Regions from separate parts of the Kitasatospora sp. NPDC048540 genome, predicted to be linked through region 1. Evidence: riboswitches for the same ligand, from Rfam matches in the RefSeq annotation. Region 1 holds a riboswitch; each other region holds the start of a gene.
What was found. A riboswitch is a leader RNA that binds a small molecule or an ion and turns the genes downstream of it on or off. The one in region 1 is predicted to bind cobalamin.
Positions count from the first base shown of each region.

Region 2: it holds a riboswitch for cobalamin, as region 1 does, so the genes downstream of both, metE (5-methyltetrahydropteroyltriglutamate--homocysteine S-methyltransferase) here and AB0D08_RS15815 (acyl-CoA thioesterase) in region 1, are expected to answer to the same signal.
Region 3: it holds a riboswitch for cobalamin, as region 1 does, so the genes downstream of both, AB0D08_RS35025 (cobalamin biosynthesis protein) here and AB0D08_RS15815 (acyl-CoA thioesterase) in region 1, are expected to answer to the same signal.

Region 1 is NZ_JBEZIR010000033.1:22,231-31,787, forward strand. It holds gene AB0D08_RS15775 (alpha/beta hydrolase) at 1-10, shown strand, start outside; gene AB0D08_RS15780 (Re/Si-specific NAD(P)(+) transhydrogenase subunit alpha) at 361-1,938, shown strand; gene pntB (Re/Si-specific NAD(P)(+) transhydrogenase subunit beta) at 1,945-3,408, shown strand; gene AB0D08_RS15790 (class I SAM-dependent methyltransferase) at 3,470-4,066, opposite strand; gene AB0D08_RS15795 (hypothetical protein) at 4,505-4,678, shown strand; gene AB0D08_RS15800 (hypothetical protein) at 4,688-5,314, shown strand; gene AB0D08_RS15805 (PTS transporter subunit EIIC) at 5,435-6,976, shown strand; gene AB0D08_RS15810 (hypothetical protein) at 7,003-7,425, opposite strand; gene AB0D08_RS15815 (acyl-CoA thioesterase) at 7,671-8,150, opposite strand; cobalamin riboswitch at 8,370-8,523, opposite strand; gene AB0D08_RS15820 (nuclear transport factor 2 family protein) at 8,727-9,131, shown strand; gene AB0D08_RS15825 (superoxide dismutase) at 9,207-9,557, opposite strand, start outside.
Region 2 is NZ_JBEZIR010000164.1:7,318-16,874, forward strand. It holds gene AB0D08_RS36685 (FAD-dependent oxidoreductase) at 1-1,340, shown strand, start outside; gene AB0D08_RS36690 (aromatic ring-hydroxylating dioxygenase subunit alpha) at 1,395-2,513, shown strand; gene AB0D08_RS36695 (S-(hydroxymethyl)mycothiol dehydrogenase) at 2,567-3,652, shown strand; gene AB0D08_RS36700 (hypothetical protein) at 3,722-3,937, opposite strand; cobalamin riboswitch at 4,014-4,166, shown strand; gene metE (5-methyltetrahydropteroyltriglutamate--homocysteine S-methyltransferase) at 4,348-6,663, shown strand; gene AB0D08_RS36710 (NAD-dependent epimerase/dehydratase family protein) at 6,782-7,738, shown strand; gene AB0D08_RS36715 (hypothetical protein) at 7,842-8,603, shown strand; partial or broken gene AB0D08_RS36720 (YcnI family protein) at 8,785-9,557, shown strand, end outside.
Region 3 is NZ_JBEZIR010000143.1:2,078-11,634, forward strand. It holds gene AB0D08_RS35010 (hypothetical protein) at 32-1,471, opposite strand; gene AB0D08_RS35015 (alpha/beta hydrolase) at 1,720-2,829, opposite strand; gene AB0D08_RS35020 (helix-turn-helix transcriptional regulator) at 2,957-3,646, opposite strand; cobalamin riboswitch at 3,945-4,107, shown strand; gene AB0D08_RS35025 (cobalamin biosynthesis protein) at 4,199-5,146, shown strand; gene AB0D08_RS35030 (cobyric acid synthase) at 5,462-6,988, shown strand; gene AB0D08_RS35035 (putative cobaltochelatase) at 7,058-9,151, shown strand; gene cobO (cob(I)yrinic acid a,c-diamide adenosyltransferase) at 9,156-9,557, shown strand, end outside.

The sequences.
Region 1 (9,557 bases):
CCGGATGTGACGTATACGCACCTGGCCCCGTATCCCGGGCCGGTCCCGCGCCGCCGGACGGGCCGTCATCCCGTCCGGCGCACCTCCGAGGTGACCGACCCGCACCCTGGCCCGGGGGACGACCGCCCCTGCCCCGCCCGGTCCGGGAGCCCTCCAGTGCGGCGACCGGGACCGCTCGACCCGGCACCCCCATCGTCGCCCCACCGGGCCTCGCGCACTCACTCAGTGAGGCTAATCACTGCCTCGCGGTCTCGGCCCCGGACGCCGGGGCGGTGTACGTTCCTGCGACCAGCGGGTGGAGCACCCACCGCTGCCGCAGATGCCCGGTCAGCAGCGCCTCCGACGAGAGAGACACCAGACATGTCTGCACAGGTCCCGACCCATCACCCACCCCAGCGCATCGGCGTGGTCGCCGAGTCGTCGTCCGGGGAGACCCGCGTCGCCGCGACACCCGCGACGGTGCGGCAGTTGCTCGACCTCGGCTACCAGGTCGTCGTCGAGTCGGAGGCCGGCGCGGCCTCCGGATTCACCGACGGGGCCTACACCGAGGCCGGCGCGACCATCGGCGACGCCTGGACGGCCGACGTGGTCCTCAAGGTCAACGCGCCGTCGGGCGGCGAGATCGACCGGCTGCGCGCGGACGCCACCGTCGTCGGGCTGCTCACGCCCGCGCAGCGCCCCGAACTGGTGGAGCAGCTGTCCGCGCGGGGCGTCACGGCGCTCGCGCTGGACGCCGTCCCGCGGATCTCCCGGGCCCAGTCGATGGACGTGCTCAGCTCGATGGCCAACATCGCCGGGTACCGGGCGGTGATCGAGGCGGCCCACGTGTTCGGACGCTTCTTCACCGGCCAGGTCACCGCCGCGGGCAAGGTGCCGCCGGCGAAGGTCCTGGTGGCGGGGGCCGGTGTGGCCGGGCTCGCGGCCATCGGCGCGGCGTCCAGTCTGGGCGCGATCGTCCGCGCCACCGATCCGCGGCCCGAGGTCGCGGACCAGGTCCGGTCGCTGGGCGGCGAGTACCTGGCCGTGAACGTCGTCCAGGAGGCGAGCACCGACGGCTACGCCAAGGCGACCTCCGCGGACTACGACCGTGCCGCCGCCGCGCTCTACCACGAGCAGGCCGCGGACGTGGACATCATCGTCACCACGGCGCTGATCCCCGGCCGCCCCGCCCCGCGGCTGGTCACGGCCGCGGACGTGGCGGCGATGAAGCCGGGCAGCGTCATCGTCGACATGGCCGCCGCCCAGGGCGGCAACGTCGAGGGCACCGTGCCCGGCCGGGCGGTGGTCACCGACAACGGCGTCACCATCATCGGCTACACCGACCTGGCCGGCCGGCTGGCCACCCAGGCCTCGCAGCTGTTCGGCACCAACCTGGTGAACCTGCTGAAGCTGCTGACCCCCGGCAAGGACGGCCGGCTGGTCATCGACTTCGAGGACGTGGTCCAGCGGGCCGTGACGGTGGTCCGGGCCGGCGAGGTCACCTGGCCGCCGCCGCCGGTCGCCGTGTCGGCGGCCCCGGCCGCCGCGCCCGCGGCCGCCGCCGCGCCGGTGGCGGCGAAGGAGTCCCGGCTCACCCCCGCGGTCCGGTTCGGCCTGATCGGCCTGATCGGCCTGGGGATGCTCGCCGTCTTCCTGGTGATCGCCTTCGCGCCGACCCAACTCGCCGAGAACTTCACGGTGTTCGCGTTGGCGGTGGTGATCGGCTACTACGTCATCGGCAAGGTGCACCACGCGCTGCACACCCCGCTGATGTCGGTGACCAACGCGATCTCCGGGATCGTGGTGATCGGAGCGCTGGTGCAGATCGGGCACGAGAGCTGGATCGTGACCGCGCTGTCGTGCGTCGCCGTGCTGCTGACGAGCGTGAACATCTTCGGAGGCTTCGCCGTCACCCGCCGCATGCTGAGCATGTTCTCGACTGCCCCCGAAAGGCGCTGAGCCCCGATGACTACCACCACGGCCTCCCACGCCGCGGACCTGGTCGCCGCCCTGCTGTTCATCCTCAGCCTCGCCGGGCTCTCCCAGCACCGGACCTCGCGGGCCGGAGTCGTCTACGGCATCGCCGGCATGGCCCTCGCGCTGGTCGCCACCATCGTGCTGGCGGCGCAGAGCATCACCGCGGGCGCGGTCGCCCTGATCGTCCTCGCGATGGTGCTCGGCGGCGCGGCGGGCCTGTGGCGGGCGCGGCGGGTCGAGATGACGCAGATGCCCGAACTCATCGCCGTCCTGCACAGCTTCGTCGGCCTCGCCGCCGTCCTGGTCGGCTGGAACGGCTACCTGGAGGTCGAGGCGCACGGCTCGGCCCAGACGCTGGTCTCCGCCGACCTGCTGGGCATCCACCACGCCGAGGTCTTCATCGGCATCTTCATCGGCGGGGTCACCTTCACCGGCTCGATCGTGGCCTTCCTCAAGCTGTCCGCCCGGATCGCCTCCCGCCCGCTGACGCTGCCCGGCAAGAACATCCTCAACCTGGGCGCACTGGCCGCGTTCGCGGGGCTCACCGCCTGGTTCACCGCCGGCCCCGGCCTGGGGCTGATGGTCGCGGTGACCGTGCTGGCGCTGCTGCTCGGCTGGCACCTGGTCGCCTCGATCGGCGGCGGCGACATGCCCGTCGTCGTGTCGATGCTGAACAGCTACTCGGGGTGGGCCGCGGCCGCCGCCGGGTTCCTGCTCGACAACAACCTGCTGATCGTCACCGGGGCGCTGGTCGGCTCCTCCGGCGCGTACCTGTCGTACATCATGTGCCGGGCGATGAACCGCTCCTTCATCTCGGTGATCGCCGGCGGGTTCGGCATCGAGGCGCCGTCGGGCGGCGACGAGGAGCAGGGCGAGCACCGCGAGGTCCGCGCCGAGGAGGCCGCGGGGCTGCTGGCGCAGGCCCGGTCCGTGGTGATCACCCCCGGCTACGGCATGGCGGTGGCCCAGGCGCAGCACCCGGTGGCGGAGCTGACCCGGCGGCTGCGCGAGCGCGGGGTGGAGGTCCGCTTCGGCGTCCACCCGGTGGCCGGGCGCCTGCCGGGACACATGAACGTGCTGCTGGCCGAGGCGAAGGTGCCGTACGACATCGTCCTGGAGATGGACGAGATCAACGACGACTTCGGCAAGACCGACGTCGTCCTGGTCATCGGCGCCAACGACACCGTCAACCCGGCCGCCACCGACGACCCGACCAGCCCGATCGCCGGGATGCCGGTGCTGCGGGTGTGGGAGGCGGAACAGGTGATCGTCTTCAAGCGCTCGATGGCGTCCGGCTACGCGGGCGTGCAGAACCCGCTGTTCTTCCGCGAGAACAGCACCATGCTCTTCGGGGACGCCAAGCAGAGCGTGGACGCCATCCTCCAGGCCCTCCCCGGCGACGCCCGGACCACCACCGACCGGCCCGTCCGCCAGCACACCACGGCCGGCTAGACCGGGAGCCCCTTCCCACCGGACCGCCCGGGCCCCGCGCCCGGGCGGTCCGTTCGCGTTCTCAGGGCCGCCTGGTGCCGATCACGGTGGACAGGTCGGCGGCGAGCCGGACCTCGGTGGCGAGGAGCGCGGGATGCTCCAGCCAGGCCAGCCGGGCACCGTCCGGCCTGCCCTCGTGCACCGGGGGCCACGCGGTCAGCGGTGTGAAGTCGTCGATCACGATCGAGCCGCCGGGCGTCAGCAGGCGCTCGGGATCCGCGGCGGCGCCCTGCTTGCCGTTGCCCCCGCCGTCGACCACCAGCAGGTCGAAGGGGCCGTGGCTGTGGACGGCCGTCCAGTCACCGTGGACGATCTCCACCCCGGGTACGCCGGCGAACAGCTCGGACGTCAGCTCCACCAGCCGGCGGTCCCGCTCCACGCTCACCACCCGCACCCCCCGCCGCCGCCCGGCGATCAACCAGGCCAGGCCGACACCGCACCCGGTACCCGTCTCCCCGATGCGCTCCCGCGCGCCCGAGGCCAGGGCGGACAGCAAGCGCCCCTGCTCCGGCCGGCAGGACTTGGTGAACCCGATCCGCCGCGCGAGGTCCACCGCCTTCACGACCAGTGCGGGCAGGTCGGCCTCTCCCGCATACCTGTCAGTGCCTCGGACCGACACCGTGCCACCCCTTCCCCCGGGCACCAGGACGACGCGCCCGGCCGAGCCACCGTACGCGACGTCCCGGCCCGCGGGTGCCGGTCCGCGGATGCCGGTCTGCGGGTGCCGTCGCGACGGATTCCGAATTTTCGGAAATTTCTCCATCTGCCCAGCTCAGGGTAGGTACACGGCTGCCGCTGAGGGCTCGGCTCACGGTGGGTGATGGGGGTCTGCTGCGGATTTCGTGCACACTGGGGATCGGGCCGCTGATGTCCCGCCCCTCCGGCCGGCGGCACCGTACCGACGGTGCCGGCCCGGACCGACTCCCTTGCCGGCCTTCGATCACCGGCAGGTCTCCACTGGCTCACCCGCCGCAGGAGATCCGGTGCCCGGCCACACGTCGCCGCGCACACCGCGACATCGACCCAAGTGATACCGCTCTACCGAGGAACATCACCCATGACCCACGGAGCCCACCCCCTCGCTCCCGCCCCTCACGCCGACATCGACCAGGCCCGCCACTGCGCCGACTGCCGCGGCTGGGGAACCGTGATCACCCCCGACGGCCGCCACGAACTGTGCCCCGCCTGCCAGCGCCCCGAAGAGACGGACTCGTCGGCCGTACGGGCCTGATCTGCGGACATGGCGATCAACGGCTTCGCGGCCACCGAGTTCCAGCTGGTGCTGCTGCGCCGGATGGCCGACTTCCACCCGGAGCTGGTGGAACGGGCGGTGCACCGGCTCGGAGCGAGCCGCGGCGACCTCCGTGAGGCGAACAAGCGCTGGCAGGCGATGATCCGGTCGAGCCGCTTCCCGTACGGCGCCCGCCGCTACGCAGCGGTGCTCGGCCCACCCGAGGCGGTCCTCCCCCGCCGCATCGGCGACCTCGACTGCACGGCGCAGCACTGGGAACTCCCGCTCTGGCCCGGCCTGCGCTTCGAGATCCTGCTCGGACCGGCCGGTGCGGGGTCCCCGCCATGGAACGAATGGCTGGTCCGCGCTCCGGGGGTCCCGGCGCCGGCGCTGCGCACGCTCGCGGACCTGACCCCGTGGAGCTGCGTCGTCTCGGACGTCGCGGCGGCCTTCCCGCCGGCCGTACCGCGCGAGGGCAGTGCGCCGACCCGGTGGCAGCTCGACCTCACCGCACCCGACGCGGGCGGGCGGCCGCGCCCTTGCACCGCGGACTTCACCTGGGGCCTCCTCCAGGAGGTACGCGTCCACGGGGTACGCGCCGACTCCACCGGCGAGGCGGCTGCGCCGATCGGATGAACCCCGGCACCGCGCGCCGGGTCCCCACCTCGCCCCCGGGGTCACGGGTCCCGCGACACGACCGCGGAGCCGGCCCGGCGCAGCACGGGAGGCGAGGCCGGGAGCGCCATCCTGGTGATCATGTCCGACGACAAGCACCGTGCCACCGCCGAGGCCGTCCTCCCGCTCGTCGGGGGCGCCGCCAACATCCACTCCGTCGCACACTGCATGACCCGGCTGCGGCTCGGCCTGCGCGACCGGTCCCTGGTGGACGAGGAGCGGCTCCGTGCCCTTCCGGCGGTTCTGGGCGTCGTCGAGGACGACACGTATCAGATCGTGCTCGGCCCGGGCGTCGTCTCCTGTGTGACACCCGAGCTCCGGGCCCTGCTCGACGGAGCCCCGCCCGACGGGGCCCTGTCCGGCGGGCGGCAGGACCACGGGAACCCCGGTGCCGAGCCCCCTGTCGGTGCCGGGGAGCTGGCCCGGCGGGGCGCGGCGATCAGGGCGCGGGCCGGTGCCGGGCGGGCGACGCCGGTCAGGCTGGTGCTCGGCCGGATCGCGAACGTCTTCGTCCCGCTGATCCCCGCGCTGATCGGTTGCGGCATCGTGGCCGCCGTCAACGGCGCGCTCGTCAACCTCGGGTGGGCCCCCGCGCTGGTGCCTGCCCTCACCGCGATCTCCGCGGGGTTCATGTCCCTGCTCACGGTCTTCGTCGGCTACAACACCGCGAAGGAGTTCGGCGGCACACCCGTGCTGGGCGGTGCCGTGGCCAGTGTGATCGTGTACGCGGGGGTCTCCAAGGTGGAGGTGCTCGGCCACCAGCTCGTACCGGGCCGGGGCGGGGTGATCGGGGCGCTCGCCGCCGCCCTGCTGGCGGTGCAGGTCGAACGGTGGACCCGGCGGGTGATGCCCGACGGCCTCGACGTCCTGCTCACCCCGACGGTCACCGTGCTGGTCACCGGCCTAGTGACGCTGTTCGGCCTGATGTTCGTGGCGGGCGAGGTCTCCTCGGCGATCGGCGATCTCGCCACCTGGCTGCTGGCCCACGGTGGTGCGCTGGCGGGGCTGCTGCTCGGGGGTCTGTTCCTCCCCCTGGTGATGTTCGGCCTGCACCAGGCGCTGATCCCGATCCACACCACGCTGATCCAGCAGCACGGCTCCACCGAGCTGCTGCCGATCCTCGCCATGGCCGGGGCCGGGCAGGTCGGCTGCGCAGTGGCCGTCCTCCTGCGGCTGCGGGGCAACACCTCGGTCAGGGCGACCATCAGGTCCGCGCTCCCGGCGGGCCTGCTCGGCGTCGGCGAGCCGCTGATCTACGGGGTGTCGCTCCCGCTCGGGCGCCCGTTCGTCACGGCCTGTCTCGGCGGAGCCTGCGGCGGGGCCGTCGTCGGGCTGCTGGGGCAGCTCGGTGCCACCGTCGGCGCGACCGCCATCGGGCCCTCCGGCTGGGCGCTCTTCCCCCTGCTGACCGGCTCACGCGGGTTCCTGGTGAGCGCGGCCGTCTACGCCGCGGGCCTGGCGACCGGATACACCACCGGCCTGCTGGCCACCTACTACTTCGGCTTCACCCGGGAGATGCTCGACGAACTCGGCGCCGTCCCGCCGCCCCACGGCCCAGCCACCGGGACCGGCACCCCCGCCGCGGAGGCCGCCCGCGACGCACCGGCGGTCCCGAAGCCGTAGCGACGGCTCCGCGCCGGGGCGTCCGGTCAGCAGTGGCAGAGGAGTTGGGCGGTCAGCGCGTCCTCGGGAAGCTCGCGCAGGTAGGCGTCGGCGAGCCGCCAGTACGCGTCCGGCTCGGACTCCTCGGGGCGGGGAGTGCCGAGGGAGCGCACGTTCCAGGGGTCGGCCCACTGTCCGTCGAGGGTCAGCAGTGCGTAGGTGGGCACGGCCGTGGCCGCCGCACGCTCGACGAAATCGCGCTCGCCGCAGGCGAAGAGGGCAACGGGGTCCTGGGTCAGGTAGCTGTTCGGGTAGTGCCGGTCGCCGCCCCCGATCGCGTACTGGGCGAGCGCCTGGACCAGGGGCTGGGCGAGGTGCTCGCGCTTGGCCCGGTCGGCCGGTGGACGAGCCGGGCATCCCCCGCGTACTCGGGCCGGACGACCAGGTTGTCGTAGCTGGATATCTGCCACCCGTCCCATTCACCCTGCGGGTTGTACCCGTCCTCCCTGGTAGCCGGGTCGATGTTCTGGTCGAACGGACGCATGGCGGTGGCGATGGCGGAGACCGGATCCTCCACGGCGTCCGGGGGGAGACTGACCGTCACTCTGAACTTCGCCATGCTTCCTCCATGATCATCCGGCCGGGCGCGGGCCAGGATACAGCGACCGGGCCCGGGCCGCCGCGCGGATCTGGCGGCCCGGGCAGGTGGCGGGGGTCAGTCGGCGGCGTTCCTCATCCGCCGGGTGCGGCGCTCGCGGGCCAGGCGTTCGCGGCGCTGTTCGGCGGCGCCCTCCGGCAGCAGGACCGGTACCCGGTGCGGCTGCCCGTCCGCGTCGACGGCGACGAAGACCAGCTGAGCCGTCGCCACCCTGGTCACCGGCCCGGTGAGGTTCCAGCGTTCGGCCGTCACCACCACCGAGACGTCCATGGAGGTCCGGCCGGCGTGGTCGACCCGGGCACGGACCGTCAGGAGGTCACCGGCCCGGACCGGCGCGAGGAAGGACATCTCCTCCACCGAGACGGTGACCGCGGGCACGCCGGCGTGCCGGCCGGCGGCAGCGGCCGCGGCGTCGTCGATCAGCTTCATCACCACACCGCCGTGCACCGTCCCGTAGAGGTTGGTGTCGTGCTCGCTCATGATGTGCGCGAGGGTGACCGCCGAGTCGGCCGGCGTCCGGGAGACGGCAGGGGGCATCGTCACGGCGCCATCACCCCGCCGCCCGTCGGCGCGACGGCGGTCGCGGCCCTGGTGGCACGCCGGTGGTAGGGCTGCTTCACGGAACTCTCCTTCGCGAGTTCGTGAGCCCCGGGTGCGCGAAGGAGCAGGAGGTACGGGATCGCCGTCCCTCCCTGCCGCCGACCCGCCCTCGGGGTCCGGTGAGACCGCGGACCACTGCGGTCCACGGGCAGCGGCAGGTCTTCGGACTCGCGGGCGCGCCCAGCCCTGTGAAGGGCGGACACCTACTGGCCGTCGCTTCCCGGGCCCGCTACGGGCCCAGTGCGTATGACGGCGGTCGTTCCCGCTCACCGCTGCGGGGCAGTCCCGGATTCCCACCGGGTTCCCTCTTGCGACGCGCCTGCCTGGCGGACAGGGCGAACCAGCTGCGCAGGCCACTCTACGGTCGTCGCCGCAGATCAGAACCACCGGGCAGGGCCCGTGACGAGCACCCTGCGGGACGCCGTGCGGCACGGCCGGCGCCGGAAGGCGGCGGGGACGTCCTCGCTCCTAGCATGGAACGAGACGGCGGCCCCGACCGAGGTGAGGTGTCCGGTGAACGAGCAGAGCATGATCGAGACGATCAGATCGGTCTACGAGGCCTTCGGCAGCGGCGACCTGCCGGGGATCCTGGCCAGACTGGACGACGACGTCGACTGGGCCTCGGAGACCACGTCGACCGCGGCCCCCTGGTACGGCGTGCGGCACGGGAAGGCCGAAGTGGCCGAATTCTTCGAGCAGTTCGGTTCGACCATGGCGGTGCAGGAGTTCATCCCGGTGTCCTTGGCCGCGAACGACAGCGACGTCCTGAGCGTGGTGCGGATGCGGGCCGAACACCGGGCCAGCGGCCGGGTCCTGGCGATGGACCTGCACCACCGTTTCACCTTCCGCGACGGGAAGATCGTCTACTACCGCGGCACCGAGGACACCGCCCAGACCGAGGCCGCCTTCCGGTCCTGACGGCCGGCTCCGCCGTACGAGGCGACGCCCCGGCCGGGGCGCCCGGTGCGAGCGGGCGCCCCGGCGGACGGTCCGTCAGGCGTTCTTGGCGGCGGCGAACCGGGCGGCGACGTCGTTCCAGTTGACGACGTCCCAGAGCTTGGTGACGTAGTCCGGGCGGACGTTCCGGTACTGCAGGTAGTAGGCGTGCTCCCAGGCGTCGAAGGCCAGCAGCGGGGTGGTGCCCTGGCCGACGTTGCCGTGGTGGTCGTAGACCTGCTCGACGATCAGGCGCTTGCCGAGCGGCTCCCAGGACAGGATGCCCCAACCCGAGCCCTGGACGCCGACGGTGGCGGTGGTGAGCTGCTTCCTGAACGCCTCGAAGCCGCCGAAGTGCTCCTCGATCGCGGTGCCCAGCTCACCGTCGGGACGGTCACCGCCGTCCGG
Region 2 (9,557 bases), on a different contig from region 1:
CCCCGCGCACCGATCTGCACGAGTGCGATCTCAACCGCTTCGAGCCGGGGCAGCTCGCCCCCGCCTACGTGCACCGGCGCAGCTGCCAGAACTTCGCCGAGGTGTACGACATCATCCACCCGCTGCAGCCGATGGCGGAGCCGCGCCCGCTGCGGGTCGGCCCCTTCCACGCGCGTCAGCGGGAGCTGGGCGCCTTCTTCCTGGAGGCCTCCGGCTGGGAGCGGCCGCACTGGTACGCGGCCAACCGGGATCTGCCCGAGGTCGCCGGCATCCCCGGGCGCGGCGCCTGGGCCTCCCGCTACTGGTCCCCGATCGCGGGTGCCGAGGCCCTGGCCACCCGCGAGCGCGTCGCGATGTACGACATGACGGCGCTCAAACGCCTGGAGGTCACCGGCCCCGGCGCGCAGGCGTTCCTGCAGCGCCTCACGACCAATCAGCTCGAGCGACCGGTCGGCTCCGTCACCTACACCCTGCTGCTGGACGAGACCGGCGGCGTGCGCAGCGACCTCACGGTGGCCCGGCTCGGCCGGGGCCACGGTCTCGGGGAACGCTGGCAGATCGGCGCCAACGGCAACCTCGACCTCGACTGGCTCACCCGCCACCTCCCGCCGGACGGTTCGGTCCAGATCCGCGACATCACCGCCGGCACCTGCTGCATCGGCCTGTGGGGCCCGCTCGCCCGCGACCTGGTCCAGCCGCTCACCGACGCGGACTTCTCGCACGGGGGCTTCGGCTACTTCAAGGCGAAGCAGACGTACCTGGGCTGCGTCCCGGTCACCGCGATGCGGCTGTCCTACGTCGGCGAACTCGGCTGGGAGCTGTACACCACGGCCGACAACGGGCAGAAGCTCTGGGACACCCTGTGGGAGGCCGGTCAGCCGCTCGGCGTCGTCGCCGCCGGACGCAGCGCCTTCAACAGCCTGCGCCTGGAGAAGGGCTACCGCTCCTGGGGCACCGACCTGACCGCCGAGCACAATCCCTACGAGGCCGGGCTCGGCTTCGCCGTGCGCATGGACAAGGGGGACTTCCTCGGCCGCGACGCGCTGCTGGGGATGACCGAGGAGACGGCTCCGCGCAGGCTCGCGTGCCTCCTGTTGGACGATCCACACGCCGTCGTCATGGGCCGGGAACCGGTGTACGTGGACGGCGCTCCCGCGGGATACGTCACCAGCGCCGCATACGGGTACAGCGTCGGCGCCTCCATCGCCTACGCCTGGCTCCCGCGCGCCGCCGCAGCTCCCGGCCGGAGGGTGGAGGTGGAGTACTTCGGCCGGCGGCTGCCCGCCACCGTCACCGAGGAGCCGCTGTTCGACCCGAAGATGACCCGCATCCGCCGCTGACCCGGCGCGGCGCCCGCTCCGGTCGTGCGTTCCCCTGACGAAAGGCCTGCCGCTGTGACCACCGAGCTCCCGCCGAGCCTGATCCCCACTCTCCCGGGCTCCTCCTACACCGACCCGCAGATCTTCGCGCTGGAACAGGAGAAGATCTTCGAGCGGATGTGGTACTGCGCCGTACGCGCCAGCGACCTGGACAAGCCCGGCAGCTTCCGGACCGTGCAGGTCGGCCGGGAGAGCGTGCTGATCACCCGGTCCCGGGACGAGAGCGTCAAGGCGTTCCTCAACATCTGCCGCCACCGCGGCGCGCGGCTGTGCACCGAGGAGGAGGGCGAGGTCAGGCGCAGCTTCCGATGCCCCTACCACGCCTGGACCTACGGCCTGGACGGCCGGCTCGTCGCCGCACCCAACCTCACCAGCATGCCGGACGTCGACCGCACCACCTACGGCCTGGTCCCGGTGCACGTGCGCGAGTGGCTCGGCTACGTGTGGGTGTGCCTTGCCGACGAGCCGCCGTCCTTCGAGGCAGACGTGATCGGCGCGGCGACCGAGCGCCTGGGCACTCCCGAGGCGGTCGAGCGCTACCAGGCCGAGGGGCTCGCCGTCGGCCGCCGGATCCGCTACGAGGTGAAGGCCAACTGGAAGCTGATCGTCGAGAACTTCATGGAGTGCTACCACTGCGCCACCATCCACCCCGAACTGACCGAGGTGCTACCGGAGTTCGCCGGCGGCTACGCGGCGCAGTACTACGTCGGCCACGGCGCCGAGTTCGCCGAGGACGCCGAGGGCTTCACCGTCGACGGAAGTGCGGGCATGGACCGGATCCCGACCGTCTCCGCGGACCAGGACCGCAAGTACTACGCGATCACGGTCAAGCCGCAGGTGTTCATCAACCTGGTGCCCGACCACGTCATCGTGCACCGGATGTTCCCGCTCGCCGCCGACCACACCGTGGTGGAGTGCGACTGGCTCTTCGTCAGGGACGTGGTCGAGGCCGGCCGCGACACGTCCCGCTCGGTGGAGCTGTTCCACCGCGTCAACGTCCAGGACTTCGACGCCTGCGAGCGCTGCCAGCCCGCCATGGACTCGCGCGCCTACCGGACCGGCGGTGTGCTGGTGCCGAGCGAGCACCACATCGGCGCGTTCCACACCTGGGTCACCGACCGGCTCCGCGGGTGACAGCACCACGCGTGTCCCCACCGTCCCCTCCACCCGGCAGAAGGTTGTGCTCCATGGCTCAGCAGGTCAGAGGTGTCGTCGCCGCAGGCAGGGGCGAGGCGGTCAGGATCGAGACGGTGACCGTGCCCGACCCGGGCCCCGGTGAGGCGGTGGTCAAGGTCGAGGCCTGCGGCGTCTGCCACACCGACCTGCACTACCGGGACGGCGGGATCAGCGACGAGTTCCCCTTCCTGCTGGGCCACGAGGCCGCCGGGACCGTGGAGTCCGTGGGCGAGGGGGTGACCGAGGTCGCGCCCGGCGACTTCGTCATCCTGAACTGGCGTGCGGTGTGCGGACAGTGCCGCTCCTGCAGGCGCGGCCGCCCCTGGTACTGCTTCGACACCCGCAACGCCGGGCAGCGGATGACCCTGGCGGACGGCACCGAACTCACGCCGGCGCTCGGCATCGGCGCCTTCGCTGAGAAGACACTCGTCGCGGCGGGCCAGTGCACCAAGGTCGACCCCGCCGCCTCGCCCCTCGCCGCCGGACTGCTCGGCTGCGGCGTCATGGCCGGCCTCGGCGCCGCCGTCAACACCGGCGGGGTCTCCCGGGGGGACAGCGTCGCCGTCATCGGCTGCGGCGGAGTCGGCCACGCCGCCGTCATGGGCTCCCGGCTGGCAGGGGCCGCCCGGATCATCGCCGTCGACCTCGACGACCGCAAGCTCACCACCGCGCGCAGGCTCGGCGCCACCCACACCGTCAACTCCCGTGAGCGCGACGCCGTGGCAGCCATCCGCGAGCTCACCGGCGGCAGCGGCGCCGACGTCGTCATCGAGGCCGTCGGCCGCCCGGAGACCTACCGGCAGGCCTTCCACGCGCGCGACCTCGCCGGCACCGTCGTCCTGGTCGGCGTGCCCACCAGCGAGATGACCCTGGAACTGCCGCTGCTGGACGTCTTCGGCCGGGGCGGCGCGCTCAAGTCCTCCTGGTACGGCGACTGCCTGCCCTCGCGGGACTTCCCCATGCTGATCGACCTCTACCTCCAGGGGCGCCTGGACCTCGATGCCTTCGTCACCGAGACCATCCCGCCGACCGACGTCGAGGCCGCCTTCGCCCGCATGCACAACGGCGATGTGCTGCGCTCGGTGGTGGTCTTCTGACGAGCACGGCGCCCCGCCCGGGGTGAGGCCCGCCGGCCGGCGCCCAGTGGCCGACGGCGTGAACGCCGGTCAGGCCGGCGCGATCGGTGGCTGCGCGGCGAGCGCCGCCACCAGCGCGGGCCGTGAGGTCACCACCAGCGGGTGCCCGAGACGGCCGGCCTCGGCCCTGGGCAGGTTGCGGACGTCCTCGCCGGCGTCGACGTTCCCGAGACCGCCGGCCAGGAGGAACCGCCGGCCGAGGGTGAGCGGGTGCGGAGTCTCACCATGTGGGCGATCGGGTGACATTCGGGCCCCGGGCCGGGGGAGTGGGCATAGGCTGACCGGTGCAGCTGGTTCGCCCCGTCCGCCAGGCGGGGTGTCGTAAGAGGGAACCCGGTGGGAATCCGGGACTGCCCCGCAGCGGTGAGTGGGAACGACCGCCGTCATACGCACTGGGCCCGGGAGGGTCTGGGAAGCGACGGCCAGTAGGTGCCCGCCCTTCACAGGGTGGGTGTGCCCGCGAGTCCGAAGACCTGCCCGCTGCCCGCCCGCGATCGATCCGCGGGCGGCCACCCGGTGACCTCGAGGGCGGGTCGGCGACCACAACAGGCGGAGCAGGCACGCGCACGCGCGGGCCGCCGCCCTGTTCGTCATCCCTTCGCGCTCCCGTCCCGTCCCCGGGTACCTGAGGACACAGACTCGCGAAGGAGAGTCCCTTGACAGCGAAGTCCGCAGCCGCGGCCACCCGCGCCACCGTGTACGGCTACCCCCGCCAGGGCCGGGACCGGGAACTCAAGAAGGCCGTCGAGGGCTACTGGAAGGGCACCGTCACCGCCGACGCCCTCCGGGACACCGCGGCCGGCCTGCGCCGGGCGAACTGGGAGCAGCTCGCCGACGCGGGCGTACGGGAGGTCCCCACCGGCGACTTCTCGCTCTACGACCACGTGCTGGACACCACCCTCGCCGTCGGCGCGATCCCGGCCCGCCACCGCGCGGCGGTCGACGCCGACCCGCTGGACGGCTACTTCGCCATGGCGCGCGGCACCCAGGACGTCGCGCCCCTGGAGATGACCAAGTGGTTCGACACCAACTACCACTACCTGGTGCCCGAACTCGGGCCCGACACCGCCTTCACCGCCGACTCCGCCAAGGCCGTCGCGGAGCTGGGCGAGGCGCTCGCCGCCGGCCACGAGGCCCGCCCGGTGCTGGTCGGCCCGGTGACCTACCTGCTGCTCGCCAAGCCCGCCCCGGGCGTCGCCGCCGACTTCCTGCCGATCACCCTGCTCGACCGGCTGCTGCCCGTCTACGCCGAGCTGCTGGCCGACCTGCGCGCCGCCGGCGCCGAGTGGGTGCAACTGGACGAGCCCGCGCTGGTGCAGGACCGCACCCCGGCCGAACTGAACGCCGCCGCCCGCGCCTACCGCGAGCTCGGAGCCCGCACCGACCGGCCGAAGCTGCTGGTCGCCAGCTACTTCGACCGCCTCGGCGAGGCCCTGCCGGTGCTGGCCAAGGCCCCGGTCGAAGGCCTGGCACTGGACTTCACCGGACCGGCCGCCGGCAACCTGGACGACCTCGCCGCGGTCGGCGGACTGCCCGGCAAGCGCCTGGTCGCGGGCGTGGTGGACGGCCGCAACGTCTGGATCAACGACCTGGAGAAGTCACTCGCCACCCTGGCCACCCTGCTCGGCCTCGCCGGCACCGTCGACGTCGCCACGTCCTGCTCGCTGCTGCACGTCCCGCTGGACGCCGACGCCGAGCGCGACATCGACCCGCAGATCCTGCGCTGGCTCGCCTTCGCCGAGCAGAAGGCGCAGGAGGTCGCGCTGCTGGCCCGCGGCCTGCGCGAGGGCACCGGCGCGATCACCGCCGACCTGGCCGCGAACCGGGCCGACCTCGCCTCCCGCGCCACCTCCCCGATCACCCGTGACCCGGCGGTCCGCGCCCGCGCCGCCGCCACCACCGCCGAGGACGCCCGCCGCGCCCAGGCGTACCCGGAGCGCACCGCGGCCCAGCGCGCCCGGCTCGGACTGCCGCTGCTGCCGACCACCACCATCGGCTCCTTCCCGCAGACCTCCGAACTGCGCCGCGCCCGAGCCGACCTGACGGCCGGCCGGATCGACGCCGGCGCCTACCGGGAGCGGATGGAGGCCGAGGTCCGCGAGGTGATCGCCTTCCAGGAGCAGGCCGGCCTGGACGTCCTGGTGCACGGCGAGCCCGAGCGCAACGACATGGTCCAGTACTTCGCCGAACAGCTCACCGGCTACCTCGCCACCCGGCAGGGCTGGGTGCAGTCCTACGGCACCCGGTACGTGCGGCCGCCGGTGCTGGCCGGAGACATCTCCCGCCCGCACCCCATGACGGTCGACTGGTTCCGCTACGCGCAGAGCCTCACCGACCGTCCGGTCAAGGGCATGCTCACCGGCCCGGTCACCATGCTCGCCTGGTCCTTCGTCCGCGACGACCAGCCGCTCGCCGACACCGCCCGCCAGGTCGCCCTCGCCCTGCGCGACGAGGTGAACGACCTGGAGGCCGCGGGGGCGGCCGTCGTTCAGGTCGACGAGCCCGCCCTGCGCGAGACACTGCCGCTGCGCGCCGCGGACCGCCCGGCCTACCTCGACTGGGCCACCGGGTCGTTCCGCCTGGCCACTTCCGGGGTGCGGGCCGACACCCAGATCCACACCCACATGTGCTACGCCGAGTTCGGCGCGATCATGACCGCGATCGACGAGCTCGACGCGGACGTGATCTCGCTCGAGGCCACCCGTTCGCACATGGAGGTCGCCGGAGAGCTGGCCCGGGCCGGCTACCCGCGCGAGGTCGGGCCCGGCGTCTGGGACATCCACTCCCCGCGGGTGCCCGGCACCGACGAGGCCCTCGAGCTGCTGCGGGCCGGGCTCGCCGCGATCCCCGCCGAGCGGCTGTGGGTCAACCCCGACTGCGGCCTGAAGACCCGCGGTTGGACCGAGACCCGGGCCTCGCTGGACAGCCTGGTCGGCGCCGCCCGCAAGCTGCGGGAGGAACTCGCCGGCTGACGGCCGGCGGGGACCGCCGGGGCGGGCGCGGAAGGTGTTCCGCGCCCGCCCCGGAAGCCGTACCGGGCTCCCGAATCCCGGTGGAGGCGGCGGGCGGACACCGTTACTGTCGACCGCCATGCGACTTCTCGTACTTGGCGGCACCTCGTTCGTGGGCCGGGCGATCGTTGACGACGCGCTGCGGCAGGGGGTCGAGGTGACCCTGTTCGGCCGGGGCAGAACCGGCGTGGACCTGTTCCCGGGCGTGCCCCGGCTGATCGGTGACCGGGACACCGGGGACTACACGGCGCTGCAGGGCGGCAGTTGGGACGCCGTCGTGGACGTCAGCGGGTACGTGCCGCGCCACGTCGGTCAGGCGATGGCGGCGCTCGGCGACCGGGTCGGCCGGTACCTGTTCATCTCCAGTCAGGCCGTCTACGTGCAGACGGGCGTGGGGCCGGGCTCGGACGAGGACACACCCCGCCGCCCGCCGGTGCGCGACACCGAGGAACTGGACGAGGACACCTACGGGCCGTGCAAGGTGGCGTGCGAGGACGACGTGGTGGCCCGGTACGGCGCACGGGCGACGATCGTGCGGCTGGGAAAGGTCGCCGGGCCGCACGACGTGCAGGACGGGCTCGTGTACTGGGTCCGCCGGGCCGCGCGCGGCGGCCGGGTGGCCCTGCCGGGCAGCCCCGAACAGCCCGTTCAGGTGGTCGACTCCCGCGACGCGGCCCGCCTCGTGGTGCAACTGCTGCAGGACGACAGGCCCGGCGCGTTCCACGCCGTCGGCCCGGCCGAGCCGACCACGATGGCCGAGCTGATCACCACCTGCGCGCAGGTCGCGGGCAGCCGGGTCGAGATCGTCCCGGTGCCGGCCGGAGCGGTGCCGCCGTTCTTCCCGCTGACCCGCCCCGAGTCGATGTGGCCGACCCAGCAGCGGAGCCCCGCGCGCGCCCGCGCCGCCGGCCTGCCCGCAACCCCGTTGGCGGTGACCGTCGCTGACGTACTGGCCTGGGACCGCGAGCGCGGCGAGCCGCCGCTGCGGCACGGACTGTCCGCCACGCAGGAGGCGGACCTGCTCGCCGGAGCCTGACGGACCGGCATGCGCGGGCGGTGTGCCCACCCCGTGCAGGGCGCCTGGAGGTTCGGAACCGGGGGATCGGCCGGCGGCGGGCGGGTGGCATGATGTGGCGGCCATGACCGTCACCGTCGCCCCGGGGCCAGCTCGCCGTACGGCCGCACTGGATGTGCGGCTGGTGCGGGCGTCGGCCTTCGCCACGGTGAGCGTGGCCCTGGCCGCAGCGGCGCACGGCGCCGCGGGCGGGGCAGCGGTGGGCCTGCCGCTGGTCGCGCTGGGCTGGCTGCTGGTCTGCGCCGCGGCGGGCGTGGCGGCCGGCCGCCGCCGGTCACTGCCGGCGATCACCGCAGGCGTGGCGGCCGGGCAGCTCGGACTGCACCTGCTGTTCCGTACCGGGCACACCATGACCACGCCGCTCCCCACGCCCGCCTCCATGCCCGGCATGCCCGGCATGCCGGCGGGGGCCCACCGACCGGGCGGCCGTACGGGATCCGGCCCGGTGCCGTCGGCCGGGACCGGTCCCCATGCCGGGCACCTGCATCACACGGCCGCCGTCGTCCACGCGGGCGTGCTCGGCCTGTCGCCCGGCATGCTGGCCGGCCATGCCGCTGCCGCGCTCGCGACGGGCTGGCTGCTGCACCGGGTCGAGGTGGCGCTGTGGCGGCTGCTCGACCTCACGCGGACGGTCCGGGCCGCGGCCCGCCACTGGAGCCGGCGCGTCCGGCGCACCCTCGCCGTCCTCACCGGAACCGCCGTCCCGCCGGCGGCGCCACTCGTGCGCACGTGGCTCCGCCGCGACACCGTCCCGCCGCACCACCGGTCGGCGCTGCTGCGCCACAGCCTGCTCCGCCGGGGACCGCCGGGGGTCGTCACCGCCTAGGCACGGACGGAGCCTGCGCTCCGCCCGCCGCCTTCGCGCTGCCGCAGGCGGCCGCACCCCTTTCCGGGACGGCCGCCGGACAACCCCGTCAGCGTTCCCGCACCGCGCCCTGGCGGCGTGCCGACCTGCCCGGTCGGTGCGCGGCCGCGTGGTGCCGATCTCCCGGATGGAGACCACACCCATGCGTTCCACCCTCTCCCGCCGTCTGGCCGCCGCGTCGGTGCTGGCCGGTGCGACCCTGCTCGCCTCGGCGGTTCCCGCGTTCGCGCACGTGACCGTGCAGCCGGGCACCGCCGCCCAGGGCGCGTACACCGCCGTCGCCTTCCGTGTCCCGGACGAGAGCGACACCGCGTCCACCACGAAGCTGGAGGTGACCCTGCCCGCCGACCACCCGGTGGCCTCGGTCGCGACCCGGCCGCTGCCCGGCTGGACCGCCACCGCGGAGAAGACCAAGCTCGCGACGCCGTTGAAGACCGATGACGGCGACGAGATCACGGAGGCGGTCTCGAAGATCACCTGGACGGCCGACGCGAACGCGAAGATCGCGCCCGGCCAGTTCCAGGACTTCGCGGTCTCGCTCGGCCCGCTGCCCACCGACACCGACAAGATCGTCTTCAAGGCCCTGCAGACCTACGACGACGGCACCGTGGTCCGCTGGATCGAGGAGAGCAAGGACGGCCGGCCCGAACCCGAGCACCCCGCGCCCGTCCTGACCCTCACCAAGGCCGCCGCCGAGGGTGGCGACACCCACGGCATGACCGCGAGCACCGCCGGCCGGGCCGCCCCGCCGGCCGCCGCGGGCTCGGCGGCGTCCACGTCCTCCGACAGCGCCGCGCGCACCCTCGGTGTCGTGGGCATCGTGGTCGGCGTGGTCGGGGCCTGGATCTGGTCAACGCCAAGCGGGCGCAGGCGGGTTGTCCGTCGCTGCGGATCGATCCGCGGGTGCACACGGCG
Region 3 (9,557 bases), on a different contig from region 1:
CCCTTCGCCGTGCACGGGGTGCCGTCGCCGGCTACGCGCCGCCGCGGTGGACGCTGAAGGCCGACCTGCGGGCCGCGCGGGCCACCGCCGGGTCCGGGTGCACGCCGGCGACCGCCGTGAGCACCGAGGCCGCGCGCGGGTGCCCGGACTGCCGGGCGCGGTTGAACAGCCGGACCGGCTCGCCCGCCGAGGCGCCCTCGACGTGACCGACCAGCAGCCCGGTCTCGCCGTGGTCGAGCACCGCGGCCGCGGTGTCCACCCAGAGCCAGGCGGCGTCCTCCGCGCCCAGCACGTCGGCCGGCGAGACACCGTCCTCGTCCAGCTGCTCGGCCAGCCACAGCAGCGCGTACGGGCGCAGCACGGCCTCCTCGACCGCCCCGCGGACGGCCGCCTCGGCCGTCCGGCCGGCCACCCGGAGCGCCTCGAAGGCCAGGCCGCGCACCAGCGCGTCCTCGCCGCGGGCGGCGTCCAGCAGCTCGGCGACGGCGCGGTCGGCGGGCCGGGCCGCCACCCAGGCGCGGTACTCGGCGCGGGCCGGGCCCGGCGAGTAGTCGGCGCAGGCGCTGAGCAGCTCGGGGGCGCTCTGCTCGATGTGCCCGGCGGCGGTCTGCGCGACCGTGCAGATCTCCTCCAGCTTGGCGCGCACCGCCCAGTGCCCGAGCGGGGACAGCTCGGCCGCCTCGTCCTGGCGGGTCAGCGCGCCGACTGCGGCGAGGCCGTCCAGCATCCAGTCGAGCACCGCGGCCACGTCGCCGGCCGAGGGCAGGGTGTCGATCTGCGGTTCGCGGCAGGTGCCGCGCACGGCCGAGACGGCGGAGGCCGCGTGCGGGACCGGCGACAGCGGACCGGCGCCGACGGCGACCCCGACCCGGCGCTCGTCGAGGCCGCGCTTGAGCAGCTCGAGCAGCTCGCTGTCGGGAACCGGGCCGTCCACCAGGTGCAGGAACGAGAGCAGCTGCGGGGCCTGGTCGACGGCCTGGCCCGCCAGCACCGCGAACACGCCGCGCATGGCGGCGGGCGGCACGGGGGCGAGCAGCGTCCAGGCGTCGAACAGCGCGGACCAGCCGCGGACCACCGCCTCGTCGTCGTGCTCCCAGGCGTGCAGCCGCCAGCCGGGTCCGGCGCCGCTGTCGCGGAGCTCGACCAGGCCGATCTGCAGCGCCTGCCCCCAGGCCTTGGCGGCGGCGCCGACGGTCATGGCGAGGGCCAGCCCGGCCGCCCTGGCGTCGTCGGGCAGCAGCTCGCCGCGCTTGTCGACCTCGCCGAGCTCTCCGGCCCAGCGGGCGACCCGGACCGCGTCGGCGAGCATCCGCCGGGCGAGCGGGGCCAGCTCCGCGGGCGCGGGGAAGCCGTCGGGTACGGGTACCCGGCCCCGCCCGGGCTTGGGCTGGGGGGTACGGCGGCGGGCTGCGGCGGGGCTGCCCTGGATTGCGCTGTCGGCTCGGCGGGCCGTGCCTGGCAGACGGGTCACCGTCGCACCGGTACGGATCGTCGGCGGGAGCGGGGCATCACGGTCGCGCGGGTTCCGAGACGTCACGCCGTGCAGTCTTCCCCTTGTACGGGCGTTCTGTCACATCGGCTGCGGCGCGTCTTTGCGGGGGGCGGCCCCTCGGCGGCCCCGGATGCGGGCAAGGGCCCGCAAACCGGGCCGAGGTGACCGCCGTAAGCGCCCCGTACACGACAACAAGCCGAGGTCCGACCGGCCGGGAGTGGCCGGTTTCAGATCAGCGGGGTGAGCCAGCGCCGCAGGTGCTCCAGATAGCGGTCCGGGTCGGCGTTCCACAGCGCGGCGTGCTCGGCACCCGGCACCCCGTACAGGCTGACCAGCTGTTCCCGGCGGCCGGCGAGCCGTTCGGCAGCCGCCCACGGGGCGATCTCGTCGGAGCGGCTGTGCATCAGCAGGACCGGCACCTGGAGGTCCCGGCCGTCCGCGAGGCGTGCGAAATCGGCCAGGTCGACGCCGGAGCGCCCCTGGGCCGCCAGGGCGCCCAGTTCGGCCACCGCGGCCGGTGCCCCGGAGCGCGCCGCACCCCGCCGCGCGGTGGCCGGCCAGTCCAGCACCGGGGAGTCCAGCACCAGCCCGGCCACCGACCCGCGCCAGTCCGAGCGGACCGCCGTCTGCATCGCGATCGTCGCCCCGAGCGACCAGCCGTACAGCACCACCCGGCCCGCACCGGAGGCCAGCGCCGTGTGGACCGCCGCGTCCACGTCGCGCCACTCCGTCTCGCCGAAGTGCCCGAGCCCGTCCGGCGAGGGCGGCGCGCCCTCGTCACCGCGGTACGTGACGGTCAGCGTCGGCACCCGCAGCGAGCGCAGCAGCGGCAGCACCGGCAGCACCTGGGTGCGGTCGGCTCCCGGGCCGTGCACCAGGACCACCCAGGTCCCGCGGACCGCGGGGACGTACCAGGCGGGCAGCTCGCCGATCTCGGCGTTCACGGAGGAGTCGACGTACTCGATGCCCAGCGCGGTGAGCGGGTCACCGACGTAGACCCGGGGCGTCAGCCGCACCTCGGTGCCGGCGGTGAGGGTGCCGCCGTCGGCCCGCTCCAGGCGCCGGGTGACGGTCTGCACATCGGTGCGCAGCACGTCGCCGACCACGGCGTGACCGCCGTCCCCCCACTCCAGGGCGTACCGGCCGGGCCGGACCGAGGCGGTGGTGCGGGTCAGCGTGACCTGGCCGGGGCCGAGCGCGTGCACCCGCAGCGAGGTGCCCCCGCCGCCGTCGGCGGGCTTCAGCACCCGGTCGGAGACCTTGCGGCCGAGCAGCAGGACCGCGGTCCCGGTCCCGACGACGGCGGCTGCCACGACGGCGGCGGTTTGCCAGCGCATTGTGCTCCCCGGTGTGCTGATCGCGGACCGAAATCGATGCGCTCCCAGTCCACCGTCCGGCCCCGGCCCGGGCCACCGGGCGGGGCCGTTCGAGGGGCTGCGGGCCGGGCCGCCGGGGCGGCGCCCGTCAGATCGGGAGTTCGGTGCGGTGCCGGGACAGCAGTTCCCAGAACCGCGGCGTCGGCAGCTGCCGCGGCTGCTCCTCGGCGGCCGGGGCGGCCGCACCCCAGTGCATCGGCACCTGGTACTCGCCCTGCAGCTCGGCCAGTACCAGCGCCAGCACCTCCTGGTCCACCGGCACCAGGCGGGCCACCGGCTTCAGCTGGCCCTGCCACCGGCCCTGCACCACCTGCCGCAGCCGCTGGTCGAGGTCGTCCTGGTGACCGGTGATCCACACCAGGGTGCGCAGCCCGAGTCCGAGCACCCGGGCCAGCGCCCTGGTCTGCTCCGCGTCACCTGCCCAGCGGCCGGTCAGCTCCGCCTTCGCATAGCTCTGCGGGGTGACCCCGATCTGCCGGGCCGCCTGCTCCTGGCCGAGCTCGCGGGCCACCCGGAAGTCCCGCAGGCTCGCCGGGCGGGCGCCCATCAGCTGCGCCGGCGGACACCACAGGGCACGCGCCAACGCGATGAACTCCTCCTCGGAGGGCCGGACGGCACCGCTCTCCCACCCGATCACATGGGCCGGCAGCAGCCGTACCCCGTGGGCGGCCATGCCCTCGGCCACCTGGTCCGGCGTCAGACCGAGACCGGCGCGGTGGGCCCGGGCGGCCGCCGGGGAGAACGGCACCGGGGTGGGGGCGGGCTGTCTTCGTCGCATGGGACCGAAGCTAGGGCCGGGGCCGCCGCCCCCTGTAGCCGCTGAACGCACGAACCCCCGTTGGACAGATCCACAGTGGACTGGTCGAACCGACAACCGTCCGCCCCGCAGGCGCCCGGCTACTCGGAGGTAGAGACGGCTGACGCCGCGGGTGCCCGCTCCGTAGGAGAGGTGCGCGGGAGCGCGGGCCGGCGGCCGCCTCCGGTCGCGGCCGGGGCCAGGGTCACAGCCCGGGCCGCGGGCCCGGTGAGCTGGGGTGATGACGTGTGATCAAGCCCTCCGGCGGTCTTGTTGACTCCCGGACGAAGCGCGTGATGGGATCCTTGCGCCATACGGAGGCAAGCAGAGGAAGCCGGTGCGAGTCCGGCGCGGTCCCGCCACTGTCACCGGTCGGCGCCCCCGCAGCGGCGGGCGGTCGCCAGGCCGGGAGCCAGGAGACTCTCACCACCGTTCGTCGATCCAGGGCGCGGACCCTGAGTGAGGACACCTAGCCATGCAGGCTGCCCAGGACCGAGCCACGCCCGCCACGCCGTGCGCCGACTGACCCCCGCCCTGCCCTGGCTGCTGGGCGCCGTCGCCGGCTACCTGGCCGACGCCCGGTACGGCGACCCCCGGCGCGGGCACCCGGTCGCCCTGTTCGGCTCGGCCGCCGGCCGGCTGGAACGGGCCGTCTGGCGCGACCACCGGGCCGTCGGCGCCGCCTACACCGCCACCTGCGTGGGCACCGTCGCAGCCGGCGCGGTCCTCACCGAACGCACGCTGGGGCGTTCGGCCGCCGGCCGCACCGCGCTGGCCGCCGCCGCCACCTGGACCGTCCTCGGCGGCACCTCCCTCACCCGCGAGGCCCGCACCATCGCCGCCTCCCTCCGGGCAGGCGACCTGACGGCGGCCCGGGAACGGCTGCCGCACCTGTGCGGCCGCGACCCGAGCGCCCTGGACGAGCAGCAACTCGCCCGCGCGGTCGTCGAGTCGGTGGCCGAGAACACCGCCGACGCGGTGGTCAACGCACTCACCTGGGGCGCCCTCGCCGGGACGCCCGGACTGCTCGCCTTCCGGGCCGTCAACACCCTCGACGCCATGGTCGGGCACCGCTCGGCCCGCCACCGGCGCTTCGGCTGGGCCTCCGCCCGGCTGGACGACGTGGCCGGCTGGCCCGGCGCCCGGCTGACCGCGCTGCTGACCGTCGCCGCGGCGCCGCACCCGCGGACCGCCTGGCAGGTCTGGCGACGGGACGGCTCCGCCCACCCCAGCCCCAACGCGGGCCAGGCCGAGTCGGCGTTCGCGGGCGCCCTCGGCGTACGGCTCGGGGGCACGCTGCATTACGGGACGCGGGTCGAGCACCGGCCGGTGCTCGGCGCGGAGCTCCGCCCGGTGGCGGCCGACGACATCGAACGGGCCTGCCTCCTCTCCCGCCGCGTCGGCACCCTGGCCCTGGCCACCACCGTCCTCGCCCGCACCGCCTGGACCCTGACCCGCCGCCACCCCCGGGGCACCCGATGAACCGATCACGCTGGGCACCCCCCAGGGGCTCTACCCCACAGAGCTGGGCACCCCCCAGGGGCGCTACCCCACAGAGCTGGGCACCCCCCAGGGGCGCGGGGAACTGCGCGAAGTCGGAAGGCGCCGCGCCGCACCTCCCGCAGCGCGCAGTTCCCCGCGCCCCTGAAAGGACGCACCCCCGAGGCACGAAGACCGACGTGACCGCGCCGCACCTCCCGCAGCGCGCAGTTCCCCGCGCCCCTGAAAAGACGCACCCCCGAGACACGCCCGGAGGGCCGGCCGGGGGCCCGATGACGACTGAGGAATGGTGTGGGCGTGGCTAAGGCGCTGCTGGTGGCCGGTACGACGTCGGATGCCGGGAAGAGTGTGGTGACGGCGGGGATCTGCCGGTGGCTGGCCCGGCAGGGGGTGCGGGTGGCTCCGTTCAAGGCGCAGAACATGTCGCTGAACTCGTTCGTGACCGCCGACGGCGCCGAGATCGGCCGGGCACAGGCGATGCAGGCGGCCGCCGCCCGGGTGGACCCGGAGGCGGCGATGAACCCGGTGCTGCTCAAGCCCGGGGCCAACGGCCGCAGCCAGGTCGTCCTGCTCGGCCGGGCCGTCGCCGAGGTCGGCGCCCTGGACTACCGCGACCGCAAGCCCGTCCTGCTGGAACGGGCACTGGCGTGCCTGGCGGATCTGCGCAGCCGGTACGAGGTGGTGGTGTGCGAGGGCGCCGGGTCGCCCGCCGAGATCAATCTGCGCGACCGGGACATCGCCAACATGGGGCTGGCCACCGCCGCCGGCCTGCCGACCGTGGTGGTCGGGGACATCGACCGCGGCGGGGTGTTCGCCGCGATGTACGGGACGCTGGCGCTGCTGTCGGCCGAGGACCAGCGGCACGTGGCGGGCTGGTTCGTCAACAAGTTCCGCGGTGACGCGCGGCTGCTGGAGCCCGGGCTGGCGATGCTGCGCGAGCTGACCGGCCGTCCGGTGCTGGGCACGCTGCCGATGCTGTCCGGGCTGTGGCTGGACGCCGAGGACTCGCTGGACCTGACCACCGTGGTGGCGCAGGGCGCGGCGGTCGGGCCGGTCGGGGCGGACGTGCTGCGGGTCGCCGTGCTGCGTTTCCCGCGGCTGTCGAACTTCACCGACCTCGACGCGCTGGCCCAGGAACCGGGGGTGCTGGTGCGCTGGGCGACCCGCCCGGAGGAGCTGGCCGACGCCGATCTGGTGGTGCTGCCCGGTACCCGGTCGACCGTCGCCGACCTGGCGTGGCTGCGCGAGCGCGGGCTGGAGGCCCCGGTCCGGGCCCGGGTCGCGGCCGGGCTGCCGGTGCTCGGGGTGTGCGGCGGGTTCCAGATGCTGACCCGGGAGATCACCGACGAGGTGGAGTCCGGGGCCGGTACGGTCGCCGCGCTCGGGCTGCTGCCCGCCCGGGTGGTGTTCGGCGCGGAGAAGGTGCTGGCCCGGCCGGTCGGCGTGGCGTTCGGGGAGCCGGTCGAGGGGTACGAGATCCACCACGGGGTGGCCGAGGTGGAGGGCGGCGAGGCGTTCGTCACCGACGGGCACGAACGGGCGCTGGACGGCTGCCGGGTGGGCCCGGTCTGGGGCACCACCTGGCACGGGGTGCTGGAGAACGACGGGTTCCGGCGGGCGCTGCTGCGCGAGGTGGCGGCGCTGGCGGGGCGGGCGTTCGTTCCCGCGCCGGACACGTCGTTCGCCGCCGCCCGCGAGGAACGGCTGGACCGGCTGGGGGATCTGATCGAGGAGCATGCCGACACCGACGCGCTGTGGAAGCTGATCGAGAACGGGGTACCCGCCGAGGGCGCACTGCCCTTCGTACCGCCCGGTGCGCCGTGAACCGCGACACCGTGAACCGCGACACCGTGAACCACGGCACCGTGACAAGTCTGGAGAGTGGCACGAGAGATGAGTGACGTCCGATACCCGTTCACCGCGATCGTCGGCATGGCCGACCTGCGGCTCGGGCTGCTGCTCAACGCCGTCTCCCCGGCGGTCGGCGGGGTGCTGGTGCGCGGCGAGAAGGGCACCGCCAAGTCGACGATGGTGCGGGCCCTGGCCGGGCTGCTGCCGTCGATCGCGACCGTGGACGGCTGCCGGTTCGCCTGCGACCCGGCGGCCGTGGACCCGCAGTGCCCGGACGCTCCGCACGGCCTGCCGGGCACCGCGCTGCGCCCGGCGCACCTGGTGGAGCTGCCGGTCGGCGTCTCGGAGGACCGGATCGTCGGTTCGCTGGACCTGGAGCGGGCACTGGCCGAAGGTGTCAAGGCGTACGAGCCCGGGCTGCTGGCCAAGGCGCACCGCGGGGTGCTGTACATCGACGAGGTGAACCTGCTCCAGGACCACCTGGTGGACCTGCTGCTGGACGCCGCGGCGATGGGCCGCTCGTACGTCGAGCGGGAGGGGGTGTCGGTCCGGCACGCCGCGCGGTTCCTGCTGGTCGGGACGATGAACCCGGAGGAGGGCGAGCTGCGTCCGCAGCTGCTGGACCGGTTCGGGCTGACGGTGGAGATCGCCGCCACCCGGGACGCGGCCGAGCGGGCCGAGGTGGTGCGCCGGCGGCTCGCGTACGACGCCGATCCGGCGGCCTTCGCCGGCCGGTTCGCGGACGAGGAGCGGGAGCTGGCCGGACGGATCTCCGCCGCCCGCGCACTGCTGCCCGGGGTGGAGCTGGGCGACGCGGCGCTGCGTCAGATCACCGCGGTCTGCGCCGCCTTCGAGGTGGACGGCCTGCGGGCGGACATCGTGATGGCGCGCACCGCCGTCGCGCTGGCCGCCTGGGACGGGCGGACCGAGGTGCGGGAGGAGGACGTCCGCAAGGCCGCGCAGCTGGCCCTGCCGCACCGGCGCCGGCGCAACCCGTTCGACGCGCCCGGACTGGACGAGGAGCAGCTGGACCGCACCCTGGCGGACCACGCCGAACAGCCCGAGGAGCCCGAACAGCCCGAGGACCCGCAGGGCCCGGCGCCGGACGGCGGCCCGGACGGTGACGGTGGCGGTGACGGCGATGGTGACGGCCCCGACGGCGGCGGTCCGGACGGCGGCGGGGCGCCCGAGCCCGCGGGCCCGCCGCAGGACGGCAGCGCCGCCGGGCCCGCGGAGGAGCCGGCCGGCCCGGTGCCGCCCCGGCAGGCGCCCGCGGGCGGCGGCCGGGAGTCCACCCCGGTGGCCGCCGGCGAGCCGTACCGGACCCGCCTGTTCAAGGTGCCGGGGACCGGCCGCGGCGCCCAGGGGCGCCGCTCCCCCGCCGAGACCGACAGCGGGCACACCATCCGGGCCCGCCGCCCGCAGGGCCGGCTCAGCCGGCTGCACCTGGCCGCGACCTTGCAGGCCGCGGCGCCGTACCAGGCCGCGCGCGGGCGGGCGGCCCGGGCGCTGGTGCTGCACAAGGACGACTTCCGGGAGCAGGTGCGCCGCGGCCGGGAGTCGAACCTGGTGCTGTTCGTGGTGGACGCCTCCGGGTCGATGGCGGCCCGGCAGCGGATGACCGCCGTCAAGGGTGCCGTGCTCTCCCTGCTGATGGACGCCTACCAGCGGCGGGACAAGATCGGCATGATCACCTTCCGTGGTGCGGCCGCCGACCTGGTGCTGCCGCCCACCTCCTCGGTGGAGGTCGGCGCGGCCCGGCTGGAGCAGCTGCCGACCGGCGGCCGTACCCCGCTCGCCGCCGGGCTGCTGCGCGCCCACGAGGTGCTGCGGGTGGAGCGGATGCGCGACCCGCAGCGCCGCCCGCTGCTGGTGGTGGTCACCGACGGCCGGGCCACCGGCGGCCGGGACGCGCTCGCGCTGGCCGGCCGGGCCGCCGGTCTGCTGGCCGCCCAGGGCGCGGCCGCGGTGGTGCTGGACTGCGAGTCGGGCCCGGTCCGGCTCGGCCTGGCGCGCACCCTCGCCGCCCAGCTGGGCGGCTCCGCCGTCACCTTGGACGAACTGCGGGCCGAGGGTGTCGCCGCCCTGGTCCAGGCCCACCGCTCCGCCGACCACCACCACCGAAAGGCCGCGTGACCCCATGCCCCAGGGAAAGCCCGAGACCGTCCCCGACGACGGCCTGACCACCCGCCAGCGCCGCACCCTGCCGATCACCGCCGTGCACACCGGTCCCGGCAAGGGCAAGTCCACCGCAGCCTTCGGCATGGCCCTGCGGGCCTGGAACCAGGGCTGGCCGATCGGGGTGTTCCAGTTCGTGAAGTCCGCCAAGTGGAAGGTCGGTGAGGAGAACGCGCTGCGCGTGCTCGGCGCCTCCGGCCAGGGCGGCACGGTGGACTGGCACAAGATGGGCGAGGGCTGGTCCTGGGTCCAGCGGTCGGCCGAGATGGAGCAGTCCAGCGAGGAGGCCGCCAAGGAGGGCTGGGAGCAGGTCAAGCGCGACCTCGCCGCCGAGACCTACCGCTTCTACGTGCTGGACGAGTTC